Regions from separate parts of the Diaphorobacter sp. C33 genome, predicted to be linked through region 1. Evidence: predicted binding sites of a transcription regulator. Region 1 holds the regulator's gene; each other region holds the start of a gene.
The links. Region 1 encodes sigma-54, which starts transcription at its own class of promoters, with help from an activator protein. Its sites were predicted from a motif close to TGGCANGNAANCTGCTTT; they were not measured.
Positions count from the first base shown of each region.

Region 2: the regulator sigma-54 is predicted to act here: its motif matches at 1,532-1,549, upstream of QY917_RS14695 (TorF family putative porin).
Region 3: the regulator sigma-54 is predicted to act here: its motif matches at 4,472-4,489, upstream of adh (aldehyde dehydrogenase).

Region 1 is NZ_CP129980.1:3,299,618-3,307,291, forward strand. It holds gene QY917_RS15540 (DUF2214 family protein) at 1-186, shown strand, start outside; gene QY917_RS15545 (PsiF family protein) at 287-619, opposite strand; gene argS (arginine--tRNA ligase) at 745-2,448, shown strand; gene QY917_RS15555 (SPOR domain-containing protein) at 2,461-3,087, shown strand; gene QY917_RS15560 (thiol:disulfide interchange protein DsbA/DsbL) at 3,146-3,796, shown strand; gene lptA (lipopolysaccharide transport periplasmic protein LptA) at 3,970-4,629, shown strand; gene lptB (LPS export ABC transporter ATP-binding protein) at 4,653-5,405, shown strand; gene QY917_RS15575 (RNA polymerase factor sigma-54) at 5,458-7,035, shown strand; gene QY917_RS15580 (thioesterase family protein) at 7,039-7,482, shown strand; gene QY917_RS15585 (class I SAM-dependent RNA methyltransferase) at 7,479-7,674, shown strand, end outside.
Region 2 is NZ_CP129980.1:3,142,652-3,150,325, forward strand. It holds gene QY917_RS14690 (YifB family Mg chelatase-like AAA ATPase) at 1-1,367, opposite strand, end outside; gene QY917_RS14695 (TorF family putative porin) at 1,587-2,318, shown strand; gene glnK (P-II family nitrogen regulator) at 2,339-2,677, shown strand; gene QY917_RS14705 (ammonium transporter) at 2,724-4,151, shown strand; gene QY917_RS14710 (SMP-30/gluconolactonase/LRE family protein) at 4,291-5,241, shown strand; gene glcE (glycolate oxidase subunit GlcE) at 5,345-6,454, shown strand; gene QY917_RS14720 (YoaK family protein) at 6,457-7,254, shown strand; gene glcF (glycolate oxidase subunit GlcF) at 7,280-7,674, shown strand, end outside.
Region 3 is NZ_CP129980.1:1,303,787-1,311,460, reverse strand. It holds gene QY917_RS06240 (sigma-54-dependent Fis family transcriptional regulator) at 1-1,228, shown strand, start outside; gene QY917_RS06235 (DUF779 domain-containing protein) at 1,340-1,741, opposite strand; gene adhP (alcohol dehydrogenase AdhP) at 1,763-2,794, opposite strand; gene adh (aldehyde dehydrogenase) at 2,890-4,413, opposite strand; gene QY917_RS06220 (Na/Pi cotransporter family protein) at 4,706-6,421, opposite strand; gene QY917_RS06215 (AI-2E family transporter) at 6,700-7,674, shown strand, end outside.

The DNA of each region.
Region 1 (7,674 bases):
GGGCTGATGTCCATCGTCCCGACCATGCGCTTCCTGCGCTGGCGCCGCGCGGTGCGCGCCGGCGGCGCGCTGCCCTCGGATGACCAAGTGCGCAGCACGCGCCGTCTGGTGATGATCGAGGCCCATCTGCTGGCACTGATTCCGCTGTTGGCCGTCTTCCTGGCACGCGGCGTGGGCACGCGCTGAGCGCCGAGGGAAGGGCAAAAAAAGAAACCCCGCGGGCGGCAGGCGCGCGGGGTTTGCTCGTGCAGGCCCGATGGGCGGGCCCGTGCGGTGCGTCGGTCCTTTAGCTGGCCGCGCCGCTCAGGCACTCTTTCATGAAGGCCTTGCGGGCGTCGCCCTTGAGGTTCTTCGCACCGGCGTCCGCGTTGCAGCTCTTCATCTTGTCCTGCTGGGTGGACGCCTTGTTGCCGCTCAGGCACTCCTTCATGAAAGCTTTGCGCTCGTCGCCCTTGAGGTTCTTGGCGCCGGCGTCGGCATTGCAGGTCTTCATGCGCGTCTGCTGCGCCGTGGGCGCCTTGGCGGTGGCGGAGGCGCCGGCCGCGGGGGCGTCCGCAGCGTGTGCGGCGAACGAAAGGGCAAAGCCGGCAGCGGCCAACAGGGGAAGCAGTTTCTTCATGTAATGCTCCTGCAAAAAAGGAAAAGGTGAATGCGCCCGCCGGCAACGCAGTGCCCCACGGGCCACCCAGCATAACGCCGGGCGGTCACGAATGGATGACGGGTCGGCCCGTAGAATCCGCCCCCATGCTCTCCGTCAAACAGGAATTGCTCGCGGCGCTGGCCGACGAGCTGGAAAAGGTGTCGCCCGGCGCAGGCAGCCGCGCGGCCTTCGAATCTCCCAAGGTCGCTGCTCATGGCGACCTCGCGTGCACGGCCGCCATGCAGCTGGCCAAGCCCCTCAAGCAGAATCCCCGCGCACTGGGCGAACAGCTACAGGCCGCGCTGGAGGCCACGCCCGCGTTCCAAAAATGGGTACAGGCCATCGAGATCGCCGGCCCCGGTTTTCTGAACATCCGCCTCAAGCCCGCCGCCAAGCAGCAGGTGGTGCACGAGGTGCTGGCGCAAGGCGCGCAATATGGTTACCAGCCGGCGCGCGGCGAGAAAGTCCTGGTGGAGTTCGTCTCCGCCAACCCCACCGGCCCGCTGCACGTCGGTCACGGCCGCCAGGCCGCCATCGGCGACGCCATCAGCCATCTGTACGCCACCCAGGGCTGGAGTGTGCACCGCGAGTTCTATTACAACGACGCGGGCGTGCAGATCGACACCCTCACCAAGAGCACGCAACTGCGCGCCAAGGGCTTCAAACCGGGGGATGACTGCTGGCCCACCGACGCGGACAACCCGCTGGCCAAGAATTTCTACAACGGCGACTACATCCAGGACATCGCCGACGCCTTCCTCGCCAAGTCCACCGTCCAGGCCGATGACCGCGCGTTCACGGCGAATGGCGATGTCGAGGATTACGAGAACATCCGCCAGTTCGCCGTGGCCTACCTGCGCAATGAGCAGGACAAGGATCTGCAGGCCTTCAACCTCCAATTCGACCAGTACTACCTGGAGTCCAGCCTCTACGCCAACGGCCATGTGGACGCGACCGTGCAGCGCCTCGTCGCCAACGGCAAGACCTACGAGCAGGACGGCGCGCTGTGGCTCAAGTCCACCGACTACGGGGACGACAAGGACCGTGTCATGCGCAAGCAGGATGGCACATACACCTACTTCGTGCCTGACGTGGCCTACCACATCCAGAAGTTCCAGCGCGGCTTCACCAAGGTGGTGAACATCCAGGGCACGGACCACCACGGCACCATCGCGCGCGTGCGCGCCGGCCTGCAGGCGGCGGACGTGGGCATCCCCCAGGGCTACCCCGACTACGTGCTGCACACCATGGTGCGCGTGGTGCGCAATGGCGAGGAGGTCAAGATCAGCAAGCGCGCCGGCAGCTACGTGACGCTGCGCGACCTGATCGAGTGGACCAGCAAGGACGCGGTGCGTTTCTTCCTGCTGTCGCGCAAGCCCGACACCGAATACACCTTCGACGTCGACCTGGCCGTGGCGCAGAACAACGACAACCCCGTGTATTACGTGCAGTACGCCCACGCGCGCATCTGCTCGGTGCTGCGTGGCTGGCGCGAGGACTACGACGTGGCCGCGCTGCGCGATGTGGACCTGTCGCCGCTGGAAGGCCCGCAGGCCCAGGCGCTGATGCTGCTGCTCGCCAAGTATCCCGAGATGCTCACCGCGGCCGCGGCCGGCAATGCGCCGCACGACGTGACCTTCTACCTGCGCGACCTGGCTGCCGCCTACCACAGCTATTACGACGCCGAACGCATTCTGGTGGACGACGAGGCTGTCAAGCAGGCGCGGCTGGCGCTCGTCGCGGCCACAGCGCAGGTATTGCACAATGGATTGGCGGTGCTGGGCGTGTCTGCGCCAGCCAGAATGTAAGTGACCACTGATATGAAGAAACAGCAACGCGGCGGCACCATCGTAGGCTTCATCCTCGGGGTGATCGTGGGCCTGGGAGCCGCGCTGGCCGTGGCCGTGTATGTGACCAAGGTGCCCGTGCCCTTCCTGAACAAGAGCACGCCGCGTGCGTCCGAGCAGGACGAGGCCACGAAGAACAAGAACTGGGACCCCAACGCGCCGTTGTACGGCAAAAACCCTGTGCGCCCCGCTGCGCCGGCTGCCGCTCCCGCGTCCGACACCGCGACCGCCGCAGCCCAGCCTGCGTCGGGTCCGCGGGCGGCGGCCAGCCGGCCCGGCGCGGCACCGACGTCGGCCGACCCGCTGGGCGACTTGGCCCGCGCCAAGGCCAACGCGGCGCCCGCTCCCACGACCAGTGCCGATCCTTTCGAATACTTCGTGCAGGCGGGCGCGTTCCGCACCCAGCAGGATGCCGATGCGCAGCGCGCCAAGCTGGCCATGCTGGGCTGGGAGGCGCGCGTCAGCGAGCGTGAGCAGAACGGCCGCACGGTGTTCCGCGTGCGCGTGGGCCCGTTCGGCAAGCGTGACGACGCCGAGTCGCTGAAGGAAAAACTCGATGGCGCGGGGGTGGAGTCCGCGCTGGTCCGGGTGCAGCGCTGAACTTTTGCCCGCGCTGGCGCTCACAACCCTCCATACTGTCCAGGAGTGATCCCAACCTATGAAACGCCGTGAGTTTTCTCTGACCGTCGCCTCCGCGGCCACCGCCCTGAGCCTGCCGCTGGCGGCGCCCGCACTGGCGCAAGGCCGCCAGTTCAAGGAAGGCAAGGACTACGTCAAGCTGGGCAAGCCCGTCGCACTCGAGGCACCTGCCGGGAAGATCGAGGTCATCGAGTTCTTCTGGTACAGCTGCCCGCACTGCAACACGTTCGAGCCTTCGCTGGAGGCCTGGATCAAGTCGGCGCCCAAGGACCTGCACATCCGCCGCGTGCCCGTGGCGTTCAATGCGAGCTTCGTGCCGCAGCAAAAGCTCTACTACGCGCTGGAAGGCATGGGCAAGCTGCCCGAGCTGCATGCGAAGGTGTTCCGCGCGGTGCACGTGGAACGCCTGCCGCTGAACAAGGACGAGCTGATCTTCGACTGGATCGGCAAGCAGGGCGTGGACGTGGCGAAGTTCAAGGAGGTCTACAACTCCTTCACCGTATCCAACCAGGTGCGCAAGGCGTCGCAGCTGCAGGACGGCTACCAGGTCGAAGGCGTGCCCTCCATGGGAGTGGCCGGCCGCTACTACACCGACGGCACCATGGCCGGCAACATGCAAAGCGTGCTGCAGGTGGTGGAGCACCTGGTTGGCGTAGCGCGCAAGGGCTGAAGCGCCCCGCCGCGACCAACGACAAGCGCGCCTACGGGCGCGCTTTTTTCATGCCTGCGCACCGGTTGGCGCGGCGGCATGACAGCCGGTGGCAGGCCTGTACGGGTTGATGCGATCCACTGCGGCGGCGGCGCGCTTGCGTCAGTACAATGACCGCAAGATTCGTGCCCTCTATGAGAACCCGATTGCCCTTCCTCCTCCTGTCCCGCGCCGCAGCGCTGGCCCTGGCGCTGGCTGCATCGCCGCTGGTGCACGCCGAAAAAGCCGACCGCAACAAGCCCATGAACATCGAGGCCGATGCCCTGCGCCACGATGAGCTCAAGCAGACCAGCGTTTTCACCGGCCGTGTCGTCATGACCAAGGGCACCATCGTGCTGCGCGGCGCGCAGCTGGAGGTGCGCCAGGATGCCGACGGCTTCCAGTACGGTGTGGTGACGGCCGAGCCGGGCAAGCGCGCTTTTTTCCGGCAAAAACGTGACACCGCGCCGGGCGCGCCCGACGAGTTCGTCGAGGGCGAGGGCGAGGTCATCGAATACGACGGCCGCGCCGACGTGGTGAAGCTCATCCGCCGCGCCGAGCTGCGCCGCTACCGCGAGGCCACACTGACCGACGAGCTAGCCGGCGCCCTCATCGTCTACAACAACCTCACGGACGTGTTCACCGTGGACGGGCAGAAGACCGCGCCCGCCGGCGCCACTGCTGGCACGCCGGGCGGCCGGGTGCGGGCGGTGCTCGCGCCCAAGGAGCCTGCCTCGGGCACCAGCGCCACGCCGCCCGTGCGCACCGAGCCGCCCGCGCTGCGTACCAGCCCCAGCCTGGACGGCGCGAAGTGAGCGCGGCCTTGGACGATGCGCGCATGAGCGAAGGCGTCAGCCGCCTGGAGGCGCTGCACCTGGAGAAGTCCTACGGCAGCCGCAAGGTGGTCAAGGACGTGTCCGTGGTCGTGCAAAAGGGAGAGGTGGTGGGCCTATTGGGCCCCAACGGCGCCGGCAAGACCACGTCGTTCTACATGATCGTCGGCCTGGTGCGCAGCGACGGCGGCCGCATCAGCATCGACGGGCAGGACGTGACGGACATGCCCATCCACCGGCGCTCGCGGCTGGGCCTGTCGTACCTGCCGCAGGAAGCCTCGATCTTTCGCAAGCTCAATGTCGAAGACAACGTGCGCGCGGTGCTGGAGCTGCAGACCGACGAGGCCGGCCGCTCCCTGCCGCGCGCCGAGGTGGAGCGGCGCCTGACCGCGCTGCTGCAGGAGCTGCGCGTGGACCACCTGCGCAAGTCGCCTGCACTGGCGCTGTCGGGCGGCGAGCGCCGGCGCGTGGAGATCGCGCGCGCGCTGGCCACGCAGCCGCGCTTCATCCTGCTGGATGAGCCCTTCGCCGGCATCGACCCGATCGCCGTGATCGAGATCCAGCGCATCATTGGCTTTCTCAAGGCGCGCGGCATTGGCGTGCTGATCACCGACCACAACGTGCGTGAGACGCTGGGCATCTGCGACCACGCCTTCATCATCAGCGACGGCCAGGTGCTGGCTCAGGGTACGCCGTCGGACATCGTCGACAACGCGGAAGTGCGCCGGGTGTACCTGGGCGAGCACTTCCGCATGTGAGAGTGATGGGCGACCACGGCGCGATGCAGGACCAGACAGTGGGTTGCAGGCCATGAAGCCCGGCCTGTCGCTGCGCGTCTCGCAGCACCTGGCGCTCACACCGCAGTTGCAGCAGTCGATCCGCCTGCTGCAGCTGTCCACGCTGGAGCTGGCCCAGGAGGTCGAGCAAATGCTCGACGAGAACCCCTTCCTGGAGCGCACGCTGGAAGAGGCCCCGCGCGAGGAGTTCGGCCTGGCCCAGGCCGATGCACCGGTGAGCGAGCAAGACCGAGAAGTTGAAGATGCTATTTATTCAGGAGCTGTCAGCGCAGGGCAGGAAAGCGCTACAAGCCAAAATGATGCAGAAACCTCCACAGCCGAATCCACGGCCGAACCCGCGGACTGGGAAGGCGACGGCTCGGTAGACCTGGCGCCCGACGACAGCGAGTGGGGCGGCGACGCCCCGGCGCGCAACGGTGCCGGCGCGGGGAGCGACGACGAGGTGGACGCCACCGAGCTGGCCCGCAGCCAGGAGTCGCTCACGGCCTTCCTGCATCGCCAGGCGCTGGCGCTGCGCCTGTCCGAGCTGGACATGGCCGCGCTGCGCTTCCTCATCGAATCGCTGAACGACGACGGCTACCTGGACGAGTCGCTGCAGGACCTGGCCGCCAGCCTGGCGGGCACCGAAGACCCCGAGCAACTCGATGAATTGGTGCACCGCTTCACCGTGGCGCTGCGCCTGCTGCAAAGCCTGGAACCCGCGGGCGTGGGCGCGCGCGGCCTGGCCGAATGCCTCACGCTGCAGCTGCGTGCGATGGACCAGGACGAAGAGGGCGACCCCGACGTGATCCAGGCCGCGCTGGCCATTTGCGACCAGCCGCTGGACCTGCTGGCCAAGCGCGACGTGCGCCGCCTGGCGCAGGCCTGCGGCACCAGCGAAGAGCGCACGCGCGCCGCGATGGCCTTGATCGCGCGGCTGGAGCCACGCCCGGGCAGGCGCTTTGCCGACGTGGACCGCAACATCATCGTGCCCGACGTGATCGTCAAGAAAACCGGCCGCGGCGGACAGCAGAACTTCAGCGTGCAGCTCAACCCGGACGTGATGCCGCGCCTGCGCGTGCACGACATCTACGCCGGTGCGTTGCGCGGCGGCCGTGGCGAAGGCCACCAGGCGCTGCAGGCACGGCTGCAGGAGGCGCGTTGGTTCATCAAGAACATCCAGCAGCGTTTTGACACCATCCTGCGCGTGTCGCGCGCCATCGTGGAGCGGCAGAAGAACTTCTTCGTGCATGGCGAACTGGCCATGCGCCCGCTGGTGCTGCGCGACATTGCCGATGAACTGGGCCTGCACGAGTCCACCATCAGCCGCGTGACCACCGCCAAGTACATGGCCACGCCGCAAGGCACCTACGAACTCAAGTATTTCTTCGGCTCGGGGCTGGGCACCGAAACCGGCGGCAACGCCTCCAGCACGGCCGTGCGCGCGCTCATCAAGCAGTTCATCGCGGCCGAGAACCCGCACAAGCCGCTGTCGGACAGCCAGATCGCCGAGATGCTCAAGGAGCAGGGCATTGAATGTGCGCGCCGCACCGTGGCCAAATACCGTGAGGCGCTCAAGATCGCCCCGGCCAACCTCCGCAAGGCACTTTGAACCATGGCACGCGTCGTCTTCGACCTTCCCCCGCACTTCGGCTTCAGTACCGAGCTGCAGATCTACATCAGCCATGTCAACCAGGGCGGACACCTGGACAACGCGCAGTTGCTCAGCCTCGTGTCCGAGGCGCGCGTGCGTTTCTTCAAGTCGCTGGGTTACCCCGAGGCCGACGTGGCGGGCCTGTCCACCGTGGTGGGCGACATCGTGGCGCAGTACAAGTCCGAGGCGTTCCACGGCGAGACGCTGCGCGTGGAGATGACGCCGCAGGACTTCAACCGCTACGGCTTCGACCTCGTCTTCCGGTTGACCGAGAAGAGCCGGGGGCGCGAGATCGCGCGCGGCAAGACCGGCATCGTCTTCATCGACCGGGCGGCCCGCAAGCCCGCACCCATTCCTGAATCCGTGCTCCAGCCATTGCTGCAGCGCGCAGCACAGCCGCAATGAACCAGCTTCAACTCTTTTTGCCCTGCGCCGCTGGCGTGGAGGGCTATCTGGCCGACGAGGTGCACAGCCTCACGGGGCTGGCCGGGCAGGACCTGCTCGTGGGCCGCGCGGGCGTGCTGCTGCGCGCCTCGTGGCGCGATGCGCTGCGCCTGAACCTACACAGCCGCCTGGCGCAGCGCGTGCTGGTGCAAC
Region 2 (7,674 bases), 160 kb from region 1:
GCCGCGGTGTCCAGCGCCGCCATCTGTTCCAGCTCCTGGCCCTGCAATGCCTGGTTGGCCTTGCCCTGGCGCTGGAGCGCTCGTTCGTGCGCGCGGGCCACGCGTTCGCGCACGGCGCCGCTGGGTTCGCCGGGCGGGGCGCCCAGCAGTTCCTCGGGCGGCAGCGCGGGCACCTCCACATGCAGGTCGATGCGGTCCAGCAGCGGGCCGCTGAGCTTGCCCTGGTAGCGCGCGATCTGGTCGGGTGTGCAGCGGCAGGCGCGCTGGTGCGAGCCCGCAAAACCACAGGGGCAGGGGTTCATGGCCGCCACGAGCTGAAAGCGCGCCGGGAACTCGGCGCGCTGCGCCGCCCGGGCAATGGTGATGCGCCCGCTCTCCAGCGGCTCGCGCAGCGCTTCCAGGGCGCTGCGGGCGAATTCGGGGAATTCATCGAGGAACAGCACGCCTTCGTGCGCGAGCGAGATCTCGCCCGGGCGCGGCGGCGAGCCCCCGCCCACCAGCGCGATCGCGCTGCAGCTGTGGTGCGGGCTGGCTGTGGTGCGCTGCATCCACTGTGCGGGGCTGAAGCGCCCGGCCAGGCTGGCAATGGCCGCGCTCTCCAGCGCTTGCTCCACCCCCATCGGGGGCAGCAGCCCGGCAAAACGCTGGGCCAGCATGGACTTGCCCGAGCCCGGAGGCCCCACGAGCAGCAGCCCGTGCCCGCCTGCGGCAGCGATCTCCAGTGCGCGCTTGGCCGCGGCCTGCCCCTTCACGTCGGCCAGGTCCGGGCCATCGGTGGCCGGGGCCGGCGGCGCGGGTTGCAGCCGCTGCCAACCGCCGTCGTCCGCGCCATCATCGTTCGGCGGGGGCACGGGCACGAACTGGCGTACCACGTCCAACAGGTGGTGCGCGCGGTAGATCTCGGTGCCCGGCACCAGCGCAGCTTCTTCGGCGCTGCCGGGGGGAAGCACCGTGCGCACGGGCTGCGCCAGCGCGCGCAGCGCCAAGCTGGTCGCCAGGGCGCCGCGCACCGGGCGCAGCAGGCCCGACAGCGATAGCTCGCCGGCGAACTCCCAGCCGTCCAACCGGGCCGCGTCGATCTGCCCGCTCGCGGCCAGGATGCCCAGCGCGATCGGCAGGTCGAAGCGGCCGGAGTCTTTGGGCAGATCGGCCGGCGCCAGGTTCACGGTGATCTTCTTGTTGGCCGGGAATTCCAGCCCGGCGTTCTGCAGCGCGGAGCGCACGCGCTCGCGCGCCTCCTTGACCTCGACATCGGCCAGGCCCACCAGCGCGAAGCTGGGCAACCCGTTGGCCAGGTGTACTTCCACAGTAACGGCGGGCGCGTGCAGGCCCAGCAGGGCGCGGCTTTGCACCAAAGCAAGACTCATCGCAACGGATCTCCCCAGGCATGTGCGTGCAACCATGGCGACGGATGCGCAAGGGGGGCCGCCCTGCACCAGGCTGGTGCGAAATGCGCCGGGCTGCAACCCCTGTGACTGCACGTATGCCTCAGGATGGTACCCGGCAGGCCGTCGCGGGGCGGATTTCGGGGTGGCACGGTCCATGCATTGAGGGGGTGTCAACCGTCGCCCAACACTGGAGGAACCATGCACCGCTTTTCCCTCAAGACCCTGGCCCTCGCTTTTGCGGCCGTCGCCGTACCGGGCCTTGCCAGCGCCCAGCTCACGGCCAATGTGTCGCTGACCAGCAACTACAAGTTCCGCGGCCAGGACCAGGACGTGAACCGCATCAAGGCCGTGAACCCGGCCATCCAGGGCGGGTTCGACTACAGCTTTGGCGACAGCGGCTTCTACGTGGGCAACTGGAACTCCAGCGTGGACTGGCTGTCCGGCAACTCCATCGAGGCCGACTTCTACGGCGGCTACAAGTTCAAGGCCGGTGAGGTGGACCTGGATGTGGGCGCGCTCACGTATGTGTACCCGGGCAACACCAACGGCAACACCACCGAGCTGTACGGTGCGGCCACGTACGGCCCGTTCACGGCCAAGTACTCGCACACCGTGTCCAAGGATTACTTCGGCTGGGCGGGCGCCAAGACCTCCAGCAACCGTGGGCGCAACACGGGCTACCTGAACCTGGCGTTTGCGCAGGAGGTTGCGCCCAGCGTCACGCTGAAGGCGTCCGTGGGCTACACGCGCTTTGCCAGCGATATCAAGGATCTGGGCGTGCCCAACTACGTGGACTATAGCGTGGGCGGCGCCTACGACTTCGGCGCCGGCCTGTCGTTGTCCGCGGCGGTTGCCGGAGCCAACAAGAAGGGCTTCTTCGGCGATGCCAACAAGGCCCGCCTGATCGTCTCCCTCACCAAGACCCTCTAACTCTCGACAAGGAATCGATCATGAAAATGGTCACCGCCATCATCAAACCCTTCAAGCTCGACGAGGTGCGCGAGTCCCTGTCGGACATCGGCGTGCAGGGCATCACCGTGACCGAGGTGAAGGGCTTTGGCCGCCAGAAGGGCCATACCGAGCTGTACCGCGGCGCCGAGTACGTCGTGGACTTCCTGCCCAAGGTGAAGATCGAGGCCGCCGTGGCCGACGAGCTGGTGGAACGCGTCATTGAGGCCATCGAAGGCGCGGCCCGCACCGGCAAGATCGGCGACGGCAAGATCTTCGTGGCGCACCTGGAGCAGGTGGTGCGCATTCGCACCGGCGAGACCGGCCAGGAAGCCCTGTGAGCGCGCGCCGCACAGGCATTCGTCCCTCCCGACCCAGAGATCTGCCATGAAAAAACTATTTGCTTCCCTACTGATCGGTGCAAGCCTGCTGGCCGGTGGCGCCGGCGCGCTGGCCCAGACACCCGACGCGGCCGCGGCGGCTTCGGAGCCCGTGGCCGTCGCCCCCGCGCCTGCGCCCGCTGCCGAGCCCGTCGCAGCACCTGCTGCGGCACCCGCACCCGCGGCAGCGGCAGAGGCGCCCGCCGCGCCCAAGGTGGACTCGGGCGACACCGCCTGGATGCTGACCTCCACGCTGCTCGTGATCCTGATGATCATCCCGGGCCTGGCCTTGTTCTACGGGGGGCTGGGCCGCACCAAGAACATGCTGTCCGTGCTGATGCAGGTGTTCGTGATCTTTGCCCTGGTGTCGCTGCTGTGGTCCATCTATGGCTACAGCCTCGCGTTCTCCGGCGAGGGCCAATTCGTGGGCGACCTGTCCAAGCTTTTCCTGAAGGGCGTGAGCCAGGAAACCTTTGGTGCGCTGGCGACCATTCCTGAATACGTGTTCATCGCCTTCCAGGGCACGTTCGCGGCCATCACCGTGGCGCTGATCGTGGGCTCCTTTGCGGAACGCATGCGTTTTGCGGCCGTGCTCATCTTCGCGCTGCTGTGGTTCACCTTCAGCTACGTGCCCATGGCCCACATCGTGTGGGGTGGCGGCCTACTGGCGGCCGACGGCGCGCTCGATTTTGCGGGCGGCACCGTGGTGCACATCAATGCCGGTATCGCGGGCCTGGTGGGTGCCTACATGGTGGGCAAGCGCATCGGCTTTGGCCGCGAAGCGTTCACTCCGCACTCGCTCACGCTGACCATGGTGGGCGCCTCGCTGCTGTGGGTGGGCTGGTTCGGCTTCAACGCCGGCTCTGCAGGGGCCGCCAACGCCGTTGCGGGCCTGGCCTTCGTGAACACCGTTCTGGCCACCTCGGCCGCCACGCTGTCGTGGATCGCCGGCGAAGCGCTGCACAAGGGCAAGGCCTCCATGCTGGGCGCGGCCTCGGGCGCGGTGGCCGGCCTGGTGGCGGTCACGCCCGCCGCGGGCTTCGTGGGCCCCATGGGCTCCATCGCGATCGGCCTGATCGCCGGCCTGGTCTGCCTGTGGGGTGTGGGCGGCCTGAAGAAGATGCTGAACGTGGACGATGCCTTTGACGTGTTCGGCGTGCATGGCGTGGGCGGCATCGTGGGCGCCATCCTCACCGGCGTGTTCGCGGCCCAGGGCCTGGGCGGCACCGGCGGCCTGACGCCCGACACCTTCAGCATGGGCGCGCAGGTGTGGGTGCAGGTCAAGAGCGTGCTGTTCACCATCGTGTGGTCGGGCGTGGTGTCCTTCATCGCCTACAAGGTCGCCGACCTGCTGGTGGGCCTGCGCGTGAGCGAGGAAGCCGAGCGCGAGGGCCTGGACATCACCTCCCATGGCGAGACGGCCTACCACCGCTGAGCGGCGTTGAACGGCGGGCGCCGCGTGGTGGCGCGGCGCCCCCGATGACAAGCGAGCAACTCCCTGTCCCGTTTTTGGGCCCGCCCTTGGCGGGCCTTTTCTTTGGGCGGCGCGCAGGCCCGGGGCCAATAATGCCTGCATGAACACTGCCTGGACACCCCTGGCCGCCGCGCCCGCGCAACTCGGCGAATCTCCCTTCTGGCACCCCCTGGAGTCCCGTCTGTACTGGGTGGACATCGCTGGCCGCGCGCTGTGGCGCAGCGGCGCGCACGGAAGCGATGCGCAATGCTGGCCCCTGCCGGCCGAGCCCGGCTGCATCGCGCCGGCGCGCCAAGGGGGCACACCCGCAGGCCTGGTGGTGGCGCTGCGCGACCGCATCTGCCACGCGCCGCGCTGGGGCGGGCCGCTCCTCACGCTGGCGCACTTGCCCATCGACCCGGCGACCGAGCGTGCCAACGACGGCAAGTGCGACGCGCTCGGGCGCCTGTGGGTGGGCACGGTGCATGAGCCCGCCCAGGGCCCGCGCCAGCCCGTCGCTGCGCTGTACTGCATCGACCTGCGCGGCCGGGACCAGGCCGGCCCCGATGCTCCCACGGTGCGCCGCATGCTGGACGGCGTGGCCACCGCCAACGGCCTAGCCTGGTCGCCGGACGGGCGCACGCTGTATTGGAGCGACACGCCCTCGCACACCATCCGCGCCTGGGACTGCAACGCGCAGTTGGAGCCCATCGGGGCGCCGCGTGTGTTGCACCGCTTTGCGACGCGCGATGAGGCAGTCCCCTATGGCGGCCGCCCGGACGGTGCCGCTGTGGATGTCGAAGGCGCCTACTGGTGCGCGCTGTACGAGGGCGCGCGCGTGCTGCGCTTGTCGCCGCGCGGTGAGGTGCTGGCCGAGCTGCCCACGCCGCTGTCCTGCCCCACCATGCCCTGCGTCGGTGGGCCGGACGGACACACGCTGTTCGTCACCTCTGCACGCAAGGGCCGCAGTGCCGATGAGCTGGCGCGCTGGCCTCAGTCGGGGCAGGTGCTGTCCACCCGCGTGGCCGTGGCGGGGTTGCCCGTGGCCTGGTGCGAGGTCGGCCAGCGCTGACCCCTGCGGCGCGCATGGCTGCCAGCGCCATTCACGCCGCGCGTTCAAAAAAATCAAACCTGCGCCACGGCCGCCTGAAAGGGCAGGGCAGTACCATCGCCGGATGGACGCAGCCCTTCGCCAGATCATCGACCGCGTGCGCGACAGCGCAGACCGCCGCAGCGCCGTGCGCATCTGCGGCGGAGGCACCAAAGACTTCCATGGCCCGGGCGCGCCGCAGCATGCCGGCGAGCCGCTGGACATGCGGCCCCTGGCCGGCATCGTGAGCTACGAGCCCAGCGAACTGGTGGTGACCGCGCTCGCCGGCACGCCGCTGGCAGAGCTGGAGGCGCTGCTCGCGCGCCATGGCCAGAGCCTGCCGTTTGAGCCGCCACGCTTTGCCGAAGGCGGCACCGTGGGGGGCATGGTGGCGGCCGGCCTGTCGGGGCCGGCGCGCGCCAGCGTGGGTGCGGTGCGCGACTACGTGCTGGGCGTGGAGATCATCAACGGGCGCGGCGAGCTGCTGCGCTTTGGCGGGCAGGTGATGAAGAACGTGGCGGGCTATGACGTCTCGCGCCTCATGGCCGGGGCCTGGGGGCAGCTCGGCGTGATCACCGAGGTCAGCCTGAAGGTGCTGCCGGTGCCGCCGGCGGAGGCCACGCTGCGCTTTGACTGCGACCAGGCCGAGGCGCTGCGCCGCCTCAACGCCTGGGGCGGCCAGCCGCTGCCGCTCAACGCCAGCTGCTGGGTCGAGGATGCGGGCCGCGGCCAGCTCTACGTGCGCCTGCGTGGCGCGCAGGCGGCGGTGCAGGCCGCCTGCCGCAGCATGGGAGGTGAGTTGCAAGACGCTCCCACCGTGCCGGACGACTGGCAGGCTTGCCGCGACCAGCGCCTGCCCTGGTTCGCCGCGCGCGCGGCGGACCATGCGCTGTGGCGCCTGTCGGTTCCCCAGACCGCGCCCGTGCTGGCATTGCCCGCGGGCGTGGCGCCCCCGCTGGTGGAGTGGCACGGCGGTCTGCGCTGGGTGCAGGCGCTGCCGCAGCACGGCGATGCGCTGCAAGCACTGGCCGCCGAGGTGGGGGGTAGTGCTTCTCTATTCATAGCTGCTAGCGCAGATGGGATAAGCGCTAGAGCCATTTTTGATGCAAATTCTGCGGCGCTCGCTGCGATCCACCAGCGGCTCAAGCAGGCGTTCGACCCGGCCGGCATCTTCAACCCCGGGCGCCTCGTCTAGCCATGCGCCTGCTGCGCCACCTGACCGGGCGGCACCGCACCACGGTCACCAACCGCACGCTGGGCCTGCTGCTGGCGTTCAACGCGGGAGCGATCAACGCGGGGGGCTTTCTGGTCGTGCACATGTACACCTCGCACATGACGGGCTTCCTTTCGCTGGTGGCCGACAACCTGGTGCTGGGCAACATGACGCTGGTGCTCAGCGCCATCGGCACGCTGTGGGCGTTCATGTCGGGCGCGGGCTCCACGGCGATCCTCGTCAATTGGGCGCGCCACCAGCACCTGCGCAGCGGCTTTGCGCTGCCGCTCTTGCTGGAGGCGGTGCTGATGCTGTTGTTCGGCCTGATGGGGGCCATCACGCTGGGCTGGCGTACGCCGTTCGCCGTGCCCCTCACGGTGCTGCTGCTGGCCTACATCATGGGGCTGCAGAACGCGGTGGTGACCAAGATGTCCTCGGCCCAGATCCGCACCACGCACATGACGGGCATCGTCACCGACCTCGGCATCGAGATGGGCAAGGCCCTGTACTGGAACCGCAGCGGCACGCCGCGCGAGTCGCAGGTGCATGCCAACAAGACGCGCCTGCGCATGTTCGCCAGCCTGCTGGGCATGTTCACCGCCGGCGGCGTGGTCGGCGCGGCGGGCTTCAAGTACGTGGGCTTCATCTGGGTGGTGCCGCTGGCGTCCATCCTGCTGGCGCTGTCGCTGCCCCCCCTCGCCGCCGATCGCCAGCGCCTGGCCCAGCTGTGGCGCGCGCGCTGCGCCCCCGCACCCGCCGAAGACGCCCCCGCGCGCCGCTAACCCTCCACGATCTCCACGACACACCATGCAGACCCAGCTCGCACCCCAGTACCAGGGCACGCCCGAAGGGCAGGAGGCCGAGGCCATCCTGCGCAAATGCGTGCACTGCGGCTTTTGCACTGCCACCTGCCCCACCTACCAGTTGCTGGGCGATGAGCTGGACGGACCGCGCGGGCGCATCTACCTCATCAAGCAGGTGCTGGAAGGGGCCGAGCCCACGCGCAAGACGCAGTTGCACCTGGACCGGTGCCTGACCTGCCGCAACTGCGAGAGCACCTGCCCGAGCGGCGTGCAGTACGGGCATCTGGTGGACATCGGCCGGCGCATCGTCGAGGAAAAGGTGCCGCGCCCGCGCGGCGAGGCGGCGGCCCGCTGGATGCTCAAGGAAGGGTTACCGTCCCCGCTGTTCGGCCCGGCAAT
Region 3 (7,674 bases), 1.7 Mb from region 1:
GTTCGGCCTGTCGATGGGCGCGCTGCTGGAGCATGCGCGCCGCTCGGTGCCCACGCTGCTGGCGCTGCAACTGCCGGCAGGCGTGTCGGTGCACGCACAGGTGGAGTTTGCGCCACGCGGCGGCGTCACGCTGCCGGTGTGCCCGGACGTCCCGGCCGAGGCTCCGCCGCCGCGCGCGCGGCCTGCTGCGGCCCCGGGCCTGTCCAGCCTGCGCTACCTGGACACGGGCGATGCCCAGCTGGCGCAGGTGATCGAGCGCGTCACGCGGCTGCTGGGGCGTGGCGTGCCCACGATGATCCTGGGTGAGACGGGCACCGGCAAGGAGCTGCTGGCGCGTGCCATCCATAACGACGGCCCGCGCGCGCGGGGGCCCTTCGTGGCGGTGAACTGCGCGTCCATTCCCGAGTCGCTGATCGAGGCCGAGCTGTTCGGCTACGAAGAGGGCGCCTTCACCGGCGCGCGCCGCAAGGGCAGCGTGGGCAAGATCGTGCAGGCGCACGGCGGCACGCTGTTCCTGGACGAGATTGGCGACATGCCGCTCGCCATGCAGGCGCGGCTGCTGCGCGTGCTGCAGGAGCGCAGCGTGGCGCCTCTGGGCAGCACGCGGCAGATCGAGGTGGACGTGAACGTGGTCTGCGCCACGCACCGCAACCTGCGCGCCATGATGGCCGACGGCCAGTTTCGTGACGACCTGTACTACCGGCTGAACGGCCTGGTAGTGCGACTGCCTGCGCTGCGCGAGCGCACGGACCTGGCGGTGATCGTGCAGCGGTTGCTGCGCGCCCAGCATGACTCTCCCGCCGCAGACAGCCCCATGCCGGTGGCGCCCGAGGTGATGGCGTTGTTCGCCGCCCACGCCTGGCCGGGCAACCTGCGCCAGCTGTCCAACGTGCTGCGCACGGCGGCGCTGTTGGCTGAAGGGGCTGACGCGATCACGTGCGCGCACCTGCCGGAGGACTTCCTGGAGGAATGCGAGGCGCTGGCGCAGCAGGGCCGCGTGGTGGCGCAGGCGTTCTCTCAGCCGGCGGTGCCGCCAGCGGACGGCGCGCGTGCCGCGGTCCCGGCCCCGGCCCCGGCCAGCGTGCGGCCGCTGGGCGATGTGGCGGCCCATGCGCTGCAGCAGGCACTGGATGCGCACGCGGGCAATGTCTCCGCCGCCGCGCGCGCGCTGGGCGTGTCGCGCAACACGGTGTACCGCTACCTGCGCGCGCAGTCGCGTCGCTCCTGAAAAAGGAGCGATTTGCGCTGGTTGGGCGGGCGATTCAGTCGAAATTTATCTGAAAAACGCCGCCGATACAGCGCGAGCAGCTATTAAATAAAGAGCAACACTAGAGCAGCGTCACTGGCCGCCCGTTGGCGGCGGCCCCAGCGCTTCGATGGCGGCCCATTCCTCGTCGCTGTACAGCCGCGAGCGCGTGAGAAAGCGCATGCCCGTGGGCCCTTCGAGCGAGAACATGCCCCCGCCGCCCGGTACCGCATCGATGAGGAGGTGCGTGTGCTCCCAGTACGCGAACTGCGCGCGGCTCATGTAGAACGGCTGCCCGGCGATCTCGCCCAGCAGCACGTCGGCATCGCCCAGCAGGAACTCCCCGCGGGCAAAGCACATGGGCGCGCTGCCGTCGCAGCAGCCACCCGACTGGTGGAACATCAGCGGCCCGTGCTGGGCCACCAGGCGCTTGATGAGCGCCGTGGCCTCGGGCGTGGCCGACACGCGGGTGGCGGGCGGCGCTGGCGTGGTCATGGCGTTACCTGTGCCGCGGCGTCAGGCCGCCATGTCCAGCACCACGCGGCCCTGGATCTGGCCCTTGTGCATGCGCGCGAACACGTCGTTGATGTTCTCCAGCTTCTCGGTGCGCACCGTGGCCTTCACCTGGCCGCGCGCGGCGAAGTCCAGCGACTCCTGCAGGTCCAGACGCGTGCCGACGATGGAGCCGCGCACGGTCACGCCGCGCAGCACCATGTCGAAGATGGGCAGAGGGAAGTTGCCCGGCGGCAACCCGTTGAGCGACACCGTGCCGCCACGCCGCACCATGCCCAGCGCCTGCTCGAAGGCCTTGGGCGACACGGCCGTGACCAGCGCGCCGTGCGCGCCGCCGATCTCCTTTTGCAGGAAGGCGGCCGGGTCGGTGTCGCGGGCGTTCACCGTCACGCTGGCGCCCAGCTGGCGGGCCAGCGCGAGCTTGTCGTCGTCCACGTCCACCGCAGCCACGTTCAGCCCCATGGCGCGGGCGTACTGCACGGCCATGTGGCCCAGGCCGCCAATGCCGGAAATCGCCACCCAGTCGCCGGGCTTGGTGTCGGTCACCTTCAGGCCTTTGTACACGGTCACGCCGGCGCACAGCACGGGGGCGATGTCCACGAAGCCCACGTCTTTCGGCAGGTGGCCCACGTAGTTGGGGTCGGCCAGCGCGTAGTCGGCAAAACCGCCGTTGACCGAATACCCCGTGTTGCTCTGCGACTCGCACAGCGTCTCCCAACCGCCCAGGCAGTGCGTGCAACAGCCGCAGGCCGAGTGCAGCCAGGGCACGCCCACGCGGTCGCCTTCCTTCACATGCTTGACGTTGGCGCCCACGGCGGCGACGAAGCCCACGCCCTCATGCCCCGGGATGAAGGGCGGATTGGGCTTGACGGGCCAGTCGCCCTCGGCGGCGTGTAGGTCGGTGTGGCACACGCCCGAGGCCTCGATCTTCACCAGGATCTGGTCGGCGGCGGGGGTGGGCACGGGCACCTCTTCGATCGTCAGCGGCTTGCCGAACTCGCGGACCACGGCGGCTTTCATTGTCTTGGCTGGCATGGGATAAACCTCCTTCTCTGTGCAAATGAACGCAAGGGGAGCCCCCGTGCACCAGCCGCCCCCGCTGGGACGGCCAGTGGGGGCGCTGTATGGGCTTAGAAGAAGCCCAGCGGCTGCTGGGTGTAGCTCACCAGCAGGTTCTTGGTCTGCTGGTAGTGGTCCAGCATCATCTTGTGGTTCTCACGGCCGATGCCCGACTGCTTGTAGCCGCCAAACGCGGCGTGCGCGGGGTAGTGGTGGTAGCAGTTGGTCCACACGCGCCCGGCCTGGATGCCCTTGCCCATGCGGAAGGCGCGTGCGCCATCACGGCTCCACACGCCCGCGCCCAGGCCGTAGAGCGTGTCGTTGGCGATCTCCAGCGCCTCTTCCTCGGTCTTGAAGGTGGTCACCGAGACCACGGGCCCGAAGATTTCTTCCTGGAAGATGCGCATCTTGTTGTGGCCCTTGAACACCGTGGGCTGCACGTAGTAGCCGCCGGCCAGGTCGCCGCCCAGGGCGGTGTTGCGCGCGCCGCCGATGAGGCACTGGGCGCCTTCCTGCTTGCCCAGGTCCAGGTAAGAAAGGATCTTTTCCAGTTGCTCCTGCGAGGCCTGGGCGCCGATCATGGTGTTCTTGTCCAGCGGGTGGCCTTGCTGGATAGCGGCCACGCGCTTGAGCGCGCGCTCCATGAAGCGCTCGTAGATCGATTCCTGGATCAACGCGCGGCTGGGGCAGGTGCAGACCTCGCCCTGGTTCAGCGCGAACATCGCAAAGCCTTCCAACGCCTTGTCGAAGAAGCCGTCGTCGGCGGACATCACGTCCTCGAAGAAGATGTTGGGGCTCTTGCCGCCCAGCTCCAGCGTCACGGGAATGATGTTCTGGCTGGCGTACTGCATGATGAGCCGGCCCGTGGTGGTCTCGCCGGTGAAGGCTATTTTTGCGATGCGGTTGCTGGAGGCCAGCGGCTTGCCGGCCTCCAGGCCAAAGCCGTTGACCACATTGACCACGCCCGGCGGCAGCAGGTCGCCAATGATCTCCATCAGCACCAGGATGGAGGCGGGCGTCTGCTCCGCGGGTTTCAGCACCACGCAGTTGCCCGCAGCCAGCGCGGGGGCGAGCTTCCACACCGCCATCAGGATGGGGAAGTTCCACGGAATGATCTGCCCGACCACGCCCAGCGGCTCATGGAAGTGGTAGGCGATGGTGTCGGCGTCGATCTCGCTGATGCCGCCCTCCTGCGCGCGCACCGCGCCGGCGAAGTAGCGGAAGTGGTCGATGGCCAGCGGAATGTCGGCCGCCATGGTCTCGCGCAGCGGCTTGCCGTTGTCGATGGTCTCGGCCACGGCGATCTGCAGCAGGTTGGCCTCCATGCGGTCGGCGATCCGGTTCAGGATGTTGGCGCGCTCGGTGGTCGAGGTGCGGCCCCACGCGGCCTTGGCTTTGTGCGCGGCGTCCAGTGCGGCGTCGATGTCCTTGCTGTTGGAGCGCGGCACGGCCGTGAACTTCTGGCCGTTGATGGGCGAGATGTTCTCGAAGTACTGCCCGTCCACGGGCGCCACCCACTGCCCGCCAATGTAGTTGCCGTACTGCTGCTTGTAGGGGTTGGCGATGCCAAGGCTGGCGATTTCGGCCATGTTCATGTGGTGTCTCCTGAATGCTTGTGAAGGAATGCCACCGATGCGGCGGCGGCAGTGCCTCAGTGCAAGCGCCGTGCCAGCACGGCGACAGAGGGAAGGGGGCGGTGGGGCGTGCCGCGGCTGTGCCGCAGCGGCGCAGCCGTGTGCCATAACGCAACAGTGCGTCGGCCCATGACGGAACACCCGTTGGGGGTGCAGCCGTACGGATGTGCTCAGATTGCTATGCTTTATATAGCTTCCAGCGCAGTATGCAAGGGTGTTTCAGGCGCTTTTTTGCCTGATCTGCTTCCGCAGATCATTCGGCACCGGGCGTAACGCTTGCCGGGCCGTTGGCGGGCGGGGTGGGTTTGAGACGCGGCAGGGCTGCCAGATGCTGCGCGGCCTTGTGGGCCTGTTCCACGGCGCGGCGCAGGTCGCCCAGCAGGCCCGTCCACTCGTGCACGGCCGTCACTTCCAGCAAGCCCTGGGCACCCGCGCGCAGCACGGCGGCCTTGGCGGCTTCATACGCCGCGTTGAACACGGCTTGTGCGGTGTTCACCTGGTCCAGGTCGTGGGCCTTGGGATCAGCGGCGGCAAAGAAATCCAGCGCCGCGGTGAAGGCCAGGGGCAGCGCGGCCAGGGGGTGGCCTTCGGGCGTGGTGGGCGCTACCGTTGCGGGGTGCGTGACGCGCAGCGCCTGCTGGCCCACCTGGTGCATGACACGCGCCAGCGTGTCGTAGTAGCCCGCAATGCGCAGCAGCTCGGGCATCTGGTCGGCCACGTCGCGCGACAGCGGCTGGCGGCTCACGTCGCTCACAAACGCGCCCACCTGCTGCTGCAGCTGCTCCAGCGCCTGCAACTGGCGCGTGAGCTGGCTCGCGGCCTGTGCGCCGGCCGGTTGCCAGGGCAGGGCGACGGGCGCCATGCGGGTGGCATCCGACGCCAGCTGCAGTGCCAGGTGGCCTACGCGCGCCATCTCGCGGCGCAGCGCCTGCAGGGCCAGCGCGGGCACGGCGGCCACGTTGTGGTCCAGGAACTGCGCACGGGCCACGTCTTCGTCCGCCGAGCGAAAGCGTGCCAGCAGAAAGCGCGCGAGCGGCCCCGACAGCGGCCACATGAGCAGCACGCCCAGCAGGTTGAACGCGGTGTGGAAGATCACGAGCTGCGTCACTGCGTCTCCCTCACCCGTGAGCCATACGCCCAGATGGTGGATGGCCGCGAGCAGGGGCGACAGCAGCGCCAGGGCCGCCGCGGCCGTCACCACGTTGAACAGCACGTGTGCCGCCGCCAGGCGCCGCGCGTTGGACGTGGCGTGGATGGCGGCCAGGATGCCCGTGAGCGTGGTGCCCACGTTGGCGCCGATGACCACGCCCGCGCCCACTTCCACCGCCAGTGACCCGCCCGCCACGGCCGTGAGCACCACCGCCAGCGTGGCCGACGAGGCCTGCAGCACCACCGTCATGCCCAGGCCGATGAGCACTGCCAGCGCCAGGCCCGGCAGGTCGCTGGACAGCGGTGGCAGCGCTTGCGGACCCAGCCCGGTGAAGCCGTTGCGCAGCAGTTCGATACCCAGAAACAGCACGCCGAACCCCGCCACCGCCTGGCCCAGCGCCCCGCGCCGCGTGCCGCTGCCGGTGATTTGCAGCGCCATGCCGATGCCGATGAACGGAAGGGCGAAGGCATCGGCCTTCACCGCAAAGCCTAGCCACGCCACGAGCCAGCCGGTGACCGATGAACCCAGATTGGAGCCGAACACCACCCACAGCGCGGAGCTGAAGCCCAGCAACCCCGCGTTGACGAAACCGATGGCCGCCACCGTCATGGCGGTGGACGATTGCACCAGCGCCGTGAGCGCCACCCCGGTCACCAGCCCGTGCAGCGGCGTGCGCGTCCAGGCGGCCAGGATGCGCTCCAGCGCGCGCCCGGCCGCCAGCTTGAGCCCGTCGGTCAGCATGGTCATGCCCAGCAGGAACAGGCCGATGCCGCCCAGCAGGGTGCCGGCGGCAATCAGGGGAGTGGCGGTGGCGGTCAAGGCGGCGGCGGTGGCTTTGTTGGGGATGGACCCGTAGGTGCGTGCCGACGGGGCGGTGCGGCAGAGGCGCTTTTATTTTGATAGCTGCTCGCGCTTGCTGCAAGCGCTCTGGGGCTATTTTAGGTCATTGATCGGTAGGGCGGAGCGCCTTGCGGGCGGCGCGGTGCACGGCGTGCGCTGTCAGTCGTCCGCCCGCGTGCAGTCTGTGGCGGCTGCCGCCTACAGGGGCGCGGGGCCGCGCAGCAGACAATACGCGCCGGACACGACTTCGAGAAGCGATGCAAGGGGACAACGCCATGGGCAACAGCGGGCCGCAGGAGCCGACCGATTCCAGGCCGGCCAGGGATACGGGGGCGGCGCGCGGCGCCACCGCTTCGGGCTATCCGCCGCAGCGCACCGTGCACACCGCCACGGCCTTGGACGCCACGGTGCCCAGCCTGCGGTTCATGATCGGCCTGGTGATCGCGGCGCTGGTGGTCGCGGGCCTGTACTTCGGCCGTACGCTGCTGGTGCCGCTGGCATTGGCGTTCCTGCTGAGCTTCGTGCTGGAGCCGCTGGTGGCGCAGCTCAAGCGCATGGGCCTGCCGCGCCTGCCCTCGGTCATCGCGGTGGTGATGGCCATGCTGATGGTGCTGGGCGTGGGGGCGCTGTTCGTGGGTAACGAGGCGCGCGAGCTGAGCGCGCAGCTGCCCTCCTACCAAAGCACCATCCGCAAGAAGCTGCGCAGCCTGCGCCAGGAGTTGCGCGCGCCCGGCATGTTCGATGGCGCCAAGCGCACCTTCGACATCGTGCAGCGCGAGGTGGAGGCGGCCGCTCCCGCCTTGTCGGGTGTCGCGCGCGCGCCGGCCGTGCAAAAGGTGCAGGTGCAGCCGCCCGTGCTGTCGCCCGCCAACCAGCTCATGGCCGCGCTCTCGGCGGTCAGTGGGCCGCTCACCCAGGCGGGCCTGGTGCTGGTGTTCGTGATCTTCATCCTGCTGGACCGTGTAGACCTGCGCGACCGCCTGCTGCGCCTGTGGGGGGGCAATCTGCACCGCGCCACTGATGCCATGGACGAGGCGGGCGACCGCATCACGCGCTACCTGACCATGCAACTGCTGGTGAACGTGACCTACGGCATTCCCATGGCGGCGGGCCTGTGGCTCATCGGCGTGCCCGGTGCCGTGCTGTGGGGGTCGCTGGCCGCGGTGATGCGCTTCGTGCCCTACCTGGGGCCGTTCATCGCTGCGGCGTTTCCGCTCACCCTCGCTTTCGCG